3 regions of the Pseudomonas orientalis genome follow, and region 2 is predicted to be linked to each of the others. Evidence: predicted binding sites of a transcription regulator. Region 2 holds the regulator's gene; each other region holds the start of a gene.
The links. Region 2 encodes sigma-54, which starts transcription at its own class of promoters, with help from an activator protein. Its sites were predicted from a motif close to ANTGGCATNNANNTTGCTNT; they were not measured.
Positions count from the first base shown of each region.

Region 1: the regulator sigma-54 is predicted to act here: its motif matches at 1,178-1,197, upstream of MRY17_RS18800 (CmpA/NrtA family ABC transporter substrate-binding protein).
Region 3: the regulator sigma-54 is predicted to act here: its motif matches at 2,114-2,133, upstream of MRY17_RS19085 (circularly permuted type 2 ATP-grasp protein).

Region 1 covers NZ_CP094351.1:4,245,441-4,248,647, forward strand. Annotated here, with positions in the region: gene MRY17_RS18790 (FliM/FliN family flagellar motor switch protein) at 1-142, opposite strand, end outside; partial or broken gene MRY17_RS18795 (secretin N-terminal domain-containing protein) at 249-1,067, opposite strand; gene MRY17_RS18800 (CmpA/NrtA family ABC transporter substrate-binding protein) at 1,325-2,551, shown strand; gene MRY17_RS18805 (ANTAR domain-containing response regulator) at 2,562-3,137, shown strand.
Region 2 covers NZ_CP094351.1:982,130-985,336, reverse strand. Annotated here, with positions in the region: gene lptB (LPS export ABC transporter ATP-binding protein) at 1-412, shown strand, start outside; gene MRY17_RS04255 (RNA polymerase factor sigma-54) at 597-2,090, shown strand; gene hpf (ribosome hibernation-promoting factor, HPF/YfiA family) at 2,167-2,472, shown strand; gene ptsN (PTS IIA-like nitrogen regulatory protein PtsN) at 2,482-2,946, shown strand; gene rapZ (RNase adapter RapZ) at 2,949-3,207, shown strand, end outside.
Region 3 covers NZ_CP094351.1:4,308,961-4,312,167, forward strand. Annotated here, with positions in the region: gene MRY17_RS19080 (transglutaminase family protein) at 1-633, opposite strand, end outside; gene MRY17_RS19085 (circularly permuted type 2 ATP-grasp protein) at 672-2,081, opposite strand; gene MRY17_RS19090 (ribonuclease E inhibitor RraB) at 2,535-2,876, opposite strand; gene MRY17_RS19095 (hypothetical protein) at 3,089-3,207, opposite strand, start outside.

The DNA.
Region 1 (3,207 bases), 2.5 Mb from region 2:
CCACTGCCATCAGTTGCCCATTGACCCGCACTTCCACGCAATGGATGACCTCGGGCGCCAACGGCAAGACTTTCCCCGGCGCAAACGCAGCCAGACGCTTGCGGCTGATCAGTTGCTCCTGCAGCAATATTTCCAGGTACATGGACTAACGCCTTTATTCAGGGAGAACGCTCGCGGCCCGGCTTTACGAACGCACGTTGCACACGGTCATATTGCGCGGCCGTCAACGGCGGCGGCCCGGCCGGGGGCTTCGATTCATCACGGCCCGCTTCCACACGCCATGACGAGACTTCATTGAGTTGCTTGGGCACATCCAACTCATCCACCAGTTTTTCGATCAGGCTCACCTGGGCAGGCTTGCCCTTGATCAGGAGGCTGTTGGTGTCCGGATAAGCGATCAGCGTCAGGTTCTTGTCCGCCAGCAGGCCCTTCTGCTCGCTGGCCAGCAGGCCTTGAATGACAGAGGCCATGCCCGGCACCGTGACTTTGTTTGCGCCAGTCCCGTACTGCCGATCCTCGACATGGGTATTGAACACCTGCACCACACCAAAGGCGTGCGCCCCCACGCGCAGCTCACTGCGTTGCCGATCGGTCAATTGCGCCAGCCGCAGCACCTGGCTGACGTAGCTTGGCGGCCCGGACACGTAGAACGTACGCACCCCGCTGTCGCGCAAGGGGTAGCGCGACTCATCCATGCCCGTTCGGCGCATGATGCCGCGCAGCCGGTTGACCGAAATGTACCGCAGCGACACCGCAGAGGTTCTGGCTTCGCTGGCGTTGTACAGGTGCAAGGCTTGCCCGTCGCTGTGCCAGATCAGGCCTTCCTGCCGGGCCAGCGCTTCGAGGACCTGTTGCGGTGCATCGAAATCGAATGTCCCGCTGACACGCTTGTGCGCCGCTTCCCGACTGACCACTACAGGCATGCCCAAAGGCACCGACAACGCCGTGAAAAAACTGTCCAGACTCTCATCCCTGGCCTGATACGGCTCGCCCCGGGCTACGGCGCTGACCAGCAACAGCACGACCCACAGCAGCGTGCTACCGAGGCGGTGGCGGTTCGTCGAAATGGAGGAATCAGCATGCACCGTGGGTTTTTCCTGGGGCGGTAGGACGCAAAAGAGCGGCCATACTGAAAGGCAGGCGAGGTTCAATCATGATGGAAAGCTGACGGCTGCCCCGTGGCATGTGCCTTGCTAAGCACTCTCTATCAGGGCGCGCGCCAGCGGCGGCGCGGGCCTACGGACAAAGGCGTCGTTTCCGTGCAATGGCCGATATCGCCATCCGAGGGAGCGGCGCTTTTTTTTGCGAGAAAAGGTAGGTGTTGATGAACGATTCGGTCGACAGCAGCGCGGTGAATCCCGCGCTCGCCTGGGTAAACGGCAGTGACGCCCCGGAAAAGAGCAGCCTGGACCTGGGCTTCATGGCCCTGACTGATTGCGCCTCGCTGGTGGTCGCCGCCACCCAGGGGTTTGCGCAACCCTACGGCCTCACACTGAACCTCAAGCGCCAATCGTCATGGGCCAACTTGCGCGACAAACTGGTCAGCGGTGAGCTCGACGCCGCCCATAGCCTCTACGGCCTGATCTATGCCGTGCACCTGGGCATAGGTGGCGTTGCGCCGAGCCCGATGGCGGTACTGATGGGGCTGAACCAGAACGGGCAGAGCATCAACCTGTCCCGTGGGCTGCAACAACAGGGCGTGGTCACTCCTGAGGCGCTGGATCGCCACGTGCACCAAAGCCGCACAAAACTCACCTTCGCCCAGACCTTTCCGACAGGTACCCACGCCATGTGGCTGTATTACTGGCTGGCGAGCCAGGGCATCCACCCGCTGCGGGATGTGGACAGCGTAGTGGTGCCCCCGCCGCAAATGGTCGCGCACCTGCAAGCGGGTCGCATCGACGGCCTGTGTGTCGGTGAACCCTGGTGCGCCAGCGCAGTCAAGCAGAACCAGGGCTTCACCCTGGCGACCAGCCAGTCGATCTGGCCGAATCATCCGGAAAAAGTCCTCGGCTGCACCCAAGCGTTCGTCGACCAGTACCCCAATACGGCGCGCGTATTGGTGATGGCGATTCTCGAGGCCAGTCGCTTTATCGAAGCGAGCACGCAAAACCGTCGTTCCACTGCGCAACTGCTCAGCGCCGGCGAGTACCTCGACGCACCGCTGGACTGTATCGAGCCGCGCCTGCTGGGCCACTACGAAGATGGCCTCGGCAACCCGTGGCAGGACCCGCATGCGCTGCGGTTCTTCGCCGATGGCGCGGTCAACCAGCCCTACCTTTGCGACGGTATGTGGTTCATGACCCAGTTTCGCCGCTGGGGCCTGCTGCGCGAGGACCCGGACTACCTGGCCGTCGCCCGCCAGGTGCAACAACTGCAGGTGTACCGTCAGGCCGCCGCAGCCGTGGGCGTCGCGATCAATGCCCAGGACATGCGCAGCAGCCAGTTGATCGACGGCAAGATCTGGGACGGCTCCGATCCCGCCGGCTATGCCCGCAGCTTCCGCCTGCACGCCATGGCGGATGACATCAGCCGCCAAGCGCTGCGCTAGGAGCACGACCATGCTGCGAATCCTGTTGATCAACGACACCCCGCGTAAAGTCGGCCGGCTCAAGGCCGCGCTGACCGAGGCCGGTTTTGAGGTGATCGATGAATCCGGCCTGACCATCGACTTGCCCGCACGCGTCGAAACAGTGCGCCCCGACGTGATCCTGATCGATACCGAGTCACCCGGCCGCGATGTGATGGAGCAAGTCGTGCTGGTCAGCCGCGACCAGCCCCGTCCTATCGTGATGTTCACCGATGAACATGACCCGAACGTCATGCGCCAGGCGATCAAGTCCGGGGTCAGTGCCTATATTGTCGAAGGCATCCAGGCCCAGCGCCTGCAACCGATCCTCGATGTGGCCATGGCGCGCTTCGAAAGCGACCAGGCCCTGCGCGCGCAGCTGCATGCCCGCGACCAACAGTTGGCGGAGCGCAAGCGCATCGAGCTGGCCAAGGGTCTGCTGATGAAAATGAAGGACTGCAATGAGGAAGAGGCCTACACCCTCATGCGCCGCCAGGCCATGAGTCGTCAGCAGAAACTGATCCAGGTGGCCGAACAGATTATTGCCATGAGCGAATTGCTCGGCTGATCTGGCGCGGCTCTTGCTAAAGAACCTTTACAGGTAGCCAACGGCGGTTGCCCCACGAACGACAAAGACG
Region 2 (3,207 bases):
CCGCAAGGAGCTTGATCGCGACGGTCGCCGCAAGGAGCTGGAAAGCCTGCTGCAGGAATTCCACATCAACCATATTCGCGACAACCTGGGCATGAGCCTGTCCGGTGGTGAGCGTCGCCGTGTGGAGATCGCCCGCGCCCTGGCGACCGCCCCCAAGTTCATCCTGCTGGACGAACCCTTTGCCGGTGTTGACCCGATCTCGGTAGGCGATATCAAGCAGATCATTCATCACCTCAAGGCCAAGGGCATCGGTGTGCTGATCACCGACCACAACGTGCGTGAAACCCTGGATATCTGCGAAACCGCTTACATCGTCAACGATGGGCAATTGATCGCCGAAGGAGATTCCGCGACGATCCTGGCCAACGAACTGGTGAAAGAAGTTTACCTGGGTCACGAGTTCCGCCTGTAAACACGGTGCTATCGGGCCATTCGCGAGAGTGCGAGCGAGTCAATAAGAACCTCGGTTTTTTTATTGTTACCGCGCTCTAGGCAAAGGCCCCGATATCAGGCATATAATTTGCTTATGTTTGGCGCTCACGCGCCCTGTCGTGGATGGCGCATTGCGCCGGCGAATAAGGTGTTAAGCCCCTGCCATGAAACCATCGCTAGTCCTGAGAATGGGCCAGCAGCTGACGATGACACCGCAGCTGCAACAGGCCATCCGCCTGCTCCAATTGTCGACCCTGGACCTGCAACAGGAAATCCAGGAGGCCCTGGAGTCCAATCCGATGCTCGAACGCCAGGAAGAAGGCGACGACTTCGACAACACAGACCCTTTGGCCGACAACATCGAGCAAAAGCCCAATCCCGACGTACAGGAACCGTCCTATCAGGAAACCGCGCCGACGGTGGATAACCTCGAGGACGGCGAATGGAACGAACGCATTCCCAACGAGCTTCCCGTGGATACCGCCTGGGAAGACGTCTACCAGACCAGCGCCAGCAGCCTGCCCAGCAACGATGATGACGAATGGGACTTCACCACCCGCACATCGGTCGGCGAGAGCCTGCAGAGCCACCTGCTGTGGCAACTGAACCTGGCGCCGATGTCCGACACCGATCGCCTGATCGCGGTCACCCTGATCGATTGCATCAATAACCAGGGTTACCTGGATGAGACGCTCGAAGAAATTCTTGAGGCGTTCGACCCGGAGCTGGATATCGAGCTGGACGAGATCGAAGCCGTCCTGCACCGCATCCAGCAATTCGAGCCCGCCGGGATTGGTGCCCGCACGCTCAGCGAGTGCCTGTTGCTGCAACTGCGCCAATTGCCGGCCAAGACACCTTGGCTGGCTGAAGCCAAGCGCCTGGTCAGCGACTACATCGACCTGCTGGGCAGCCGCGACTACAGCCAGTTGATGCGTCGCATGAAGCTCAAGGAAGACGAGCTGCGCCAGGTCATCGAGCTGGTTCAGAGCCTCAACCCTCGTCCAGGCTCGCAGATCGAATCCAGCGAAGCCGAGTATGTCGTGCCTGATGTGATCGTGCGCAAGGACAACGAGCGCTGGCTGGTAGAGCTGAACCAGGAATCGGTACCGCGCCTGCGGGTCAACCCGCAATACGCCGGTTTCGTGCGCCGCGCCGATACCAGCGCCGACAACACGTTCATGCGCAACCAGTTGCAGGAAGCGCGCTGGTTCATCAAGAGCCTGCAAAGCCGCAACGAAACCCTGATGAAAGTCGCCACCCAGATTGTCGAGCACCAGCGCGGCTTCCTGGAATATGGTGACGAAGCCATGAAACCGCTGGTGCTGCATGACATCGCCGAGGCGGTGGGCATGCACGAGTCGACGATTTCACGGGTAACCACGCAAAAATTCATGCATACCCCACGGGGTATTTATGAGCTGAAATACTTTTTCTCCAGCCACGTAAGCACCTCCGAAGGCGGCGAATGCTCGTCCACGGCGATCCGCGCGATCATCAAAAAACTGGTTGCCGCGGAAAATCAGAAAAAGCCGTTGAGTGACAGCAAGATCGCTGGTTTACTGGAGGCACAAGGCATTCAGGTCGCCCGTCGAACCGTCGCCAAGTACCGCGAGTCCCTTGGGATCGCGCCTTCCAGCGAGCGTAAGCGTTTGATGTGACGGGCGGGGCACAGCGTTCCAGTGGCAGGCGCCTTTCGCCTGCCGCTTTATGCACTGGCAACGAAGGAGAAGCTGTATGCAAGTCAACATCAGTGGACACCACGTAGAAGTCACCCCTCCAATGCGCGAATACGTCGAGCAGAAGCTGAAGAAGCTTGAAGGACATTTCGACAAGATCACCAACGTGCAGGTCATCATGAAGGTCGATAAGCTTCAGCAGAAAATCGAAGCGACCCTGCAGATACCCGGTGGCGAAGTGGTTGCTAATGCCGAACATGAAGACATGTATGCATCGATCGACTTGCTCACCGACAAGCTTGACCGCCAACTCAAAAAGCATAAGGAAAAGAATCTGCACCTGATGCAAGGTACAGGTCGTTAACCCTCCCCCATGATCCAACTTGAAACCATCCTGACCCCCGGCCGTTCCCTCGTGAACGTGCCGGGCGGCAGCAAGAAGAAAGCCCTCGAACAAATTGCCAACCTGATCAGCAGCCAAGTGCCTGAGCTGGAGATGCAAGATGTCTTCGAGGCGCTGATTGCCCGTGAAAAACTCGGCTCGACCGGTTTTGGCAACGGCATCGCCATTCCCCACTGCCGCCTCAAAGGCTGCGAAACACCGGTCAGCGCTCTGCTGCACCTGGATCACCCTATCGATTTCGATGCCATCGACGGCGCTCCGGTCGACCTGCTGTTCGTTCTGCTGGTCCCGCAAGCCGCCACCGATGCCCACCTGGAGCTGCTCCGGCAGATCGCCAGCATGCTCGACCGCAAGGAAGTGCGCGATAAATTGCGCAGCGCCAGCAGTAACGAGGCGCTGTATCAGGTCGTCCTGGATGAGCAAAGCGGGCAGTAATCATGCGTTTGATCATCGTCAGCGGCCGTTCCGGGTCGGGTAAGAGCACTGCCCTCAATGTTCTTGAAGACAGCGGCTTCTATTGCATCGACAACCTGCCCGCCGGCTTGCTGCCGGAATTGGCGGAACGCGCCCTGATCCACACCGAGTTGGCGCAACCGCTGGTCGCCGTGTCGATCGACGCCCGCAACCTGCCCAGTCACCTCTCGCGGTTCCCCGAACTGCTCGAGGAAGTGCGCGCCAAGCATATTCATTGCGACG
Region 3 (3,207 bases), 2.5 Mb from region 2:
AAAACTGTACCAGGCGTCATCCAGCCAGGCTTCGGCCCAGGCATGGCTGGCCAGGTGCGTGCTGTCTTCGGTATACAAATACCCGGATACATACCGCGCCGGTATCCCCAGGCTGCGCGCGCAGGCCAGGAACGCATGGGTATGGTCCTGGCAGACGCCCGCGTGGCCGGCGAAGGCTTCGGCCGCGCAGGTGTCGACCTGGGTGGCGCCCGGCGTGTAGCGCATCGATTGGTTCAGGGCCTGCATCAGGTCGATCAGGGCCGTGCGGTCACGCCGCTGATGACAGTGCTGCCGGGCGAAACCGCGCAGGGCTTCGTCGGGCTCGGTCAGGCGCGTGCAACGCAGGAACGGAAAGGCCGACTGGTTCTCGTGTTCGGCCTCGCGCAGCTCGTCGATATCCACCTGGCCACGGGCGCCGATGATGATGCAGTCGTGAGGTTCGTCCAGGGTCAGCACATGCAGGATGTTGCCGAACGGGTCCACTTGCGCCCGCACGGGGCGCGGCAGGTCGAGCTGCCAGCTCAGCACATGCTGGCGCTCGCTGTCGTGGGGCGTCAGGCGCAGATACTGAATGCTGGCGCGCACCTGATCTTCGTAGCGGTAGGTGGTTTCGTGGCTGATGGAGAGTCTCATGCCGCCTCCAGGTGGGAACAGTTTCTAATCGACATAGGTCAGTCCTCGACCACCCAGGTGTCTTTGGTACCGCCGCCCTGGGACGAGTTGACCACCAGCGAACCTTCGCGCAGCGCCACGCGGGTCAGGCCACCGGGCACCACGCGGGTGTCCTTGCCGGACAGCACGAACGGGCGCAGGTCGATATGCCGCGGCGCGATGCCGTTTTCAACAAACGTCGGGCAGGTGGACAAACACAGGGTGGGTTGGGCGATATAGGCGTGGGGCTTGGCCTTGATGCGTGCGCGGAACGCCTCGATTTCCGCCGCCGTGGACGCCGGGCCCACCAGCATGCCGTAGCCGCCGGAGCCCTGGGTTTCCTTGACCACCAACTCGGGCAAGTGGGCCAGGACGTGGGACAGTTCGTCGGGCTTACGGCATTGAAACGTCGGAACGTTCTGCAGGATCGGTTCTTCATCCAGGTAAAAACGGATCATCTCGGTAACGAAGGGATAGACCGATTTGTCATCCGCCACCCCGGTGCCGATGGCATTGGCCAGCACCACAGTGCCCGAGCGGTAGGCGGCCAGCAGGCCCGGCACGCCGAGCATCGAGGCCGGGTTGAAGGCCAGCGGGTCGAGAAACGCGTCGTCGAGACGGCGATAGATCACGTCCACCGCTTTGGGGCCGTCGGTGGTGCGCATGAATACGCGGTCGTCACGCACGAACAAATCGGCGCCTTCCACCAGCTCCACGCCCATTTCCCGGGCGAGGAAGGCATGCTCAAAAAACGCACTGTTGAAGCGCCCCGGGGTCAGCACCACCACGCTGGGATTATCCAGGGGGCTGGCGCTTTTCAGGGTGTCGAGCAACAGGTTGGGGTAATGGTCAATCGGCGCGATGCGCTGGGCTGCGAACAGCTCCGGGAACAGGCGCATCATCATCTTGCGGTCTTCGAGCATGTAGCTGACACCGCTCGGCGTACGCAAGTTGTCTTCCAGTACGTAGTAAGTGCCATCGCCATCGCGAACCAGGTCGGCCCCGGAGATGTGGGAATACAGATCACGGTGCAGGTCCAGGCCCTGCATTGCCAACTGGTATTGCTCGTTGGCCAGTACCTGTTCGGCCGGAATGATCCCGGCCTCGATGATGCGTTGTTCGTGGTACAGGTCGGCGAGGAACATGTTCAGCGCCTTGACCCGCTGGATACAGCCGCGCTCGACCGTTCGCCATTCGCTCGCCGGGATGCTGCGGGGGATGGTGTCGAAGGGAATCAAGCGCTCAGTGCCTTGCTCGTCCCCATAAAGCGTGAAGGTGATGCCTGCCCGGTGGAATAGCAAGTCGGCCTCGCGCCGACGCTGGGCCAGCAGTTCAGCCGGGGTGTCGGCCAACCAGCGGGCGAACTGGCGGTAATGGGGCCGGACCTGCCCTGCCCCATCGTACATTTCATCGTAATAGGTGCGGATCATGCCGTACTCCTTGTCACCCGGACGCAAGGACCTTCGCAAGGCCCATGCCAGCGGCATAAACACCTGAAAATCAAAAGGCTGGACAACCCGGGAATTCGCATCGCACCGTCCTGGTGCGTGAACTGGCCGGAGTTTCGCCGCACGCGTCATGACAATGCGGCCTCTGACTATCAACAGCATAGTCAGAGTTGATTTCACTGCCCGCCTGCACCTGCGGATAATCGTTTCCATCAGCTGAACAGGACATGTCCTACAGCTAAGCCCTTTGCACAGCCAGTACCGTATCAACTCGTGTACTGATCGGCTCCTCGATCTTCCCTTTCAGCCACCCTATTCGGGTGGCTTTTTTTTGCGTGCACACAAAGCGCGAAGCACGCTCGCGAAAACGTGCGCGGAGCGCAAACAAAATCGGCCGACCCAAGGTCAGCCGATACGCTGTGTTGCTCATAAACACTACATGGGTAACCCACGCACCTCCTGCTTGACGCCCCAGCCTTCGATGATCCCGCCAAGGGGCTCTACCACTGCTTCAAAGTCCTGCTCGAAGTCTCCTATGCCGTCGTAGGTGGCGGACATGATTTTGCTCAGTTCCAGGTACCAGGCACCATCGTCGCGGGCGCTGACCTGAGCGTTCAGCGATTCTCCACGAAATCGACCCGCAGCCCTGCGCGCCCGTTCTTCATCAGGAAAAATGGCGTAGAACTCGATGGGGTGAAAACGTGAGAAGTCGAAGCCGCCTTCTTTCATGCGGCGCAGAACGTGGGTGCTGATGTCTTCTTGATAGGCTGTGCTCATGAAACGTCCTCCTCAGACTGATGGATAGACTTTCCGTGCTTCCTGAAGCCCGCGCGCTACTGGCGCGGGTACCACGGCAATGACCACCGCAGGAAAACAAGCATGTAGCTGACAAGACCAGACCTTAGCGATTCATTCGCTGATCTCGATTGCAGAGTAGCGCGAAGCAACCACCTGCACCAGAGGCACAAGGATGGCGCCCAGGGGAATATTCATGCGGCGGGTTCGACCCTCAGGTCTTTGATGCCGTTTTGATCGTGCAGGCTCTTGACCGTGGGATCCGGAACCCGATCAGCAAGATCGTTGAGGTCCAGCTTTTCCAATACCGGCG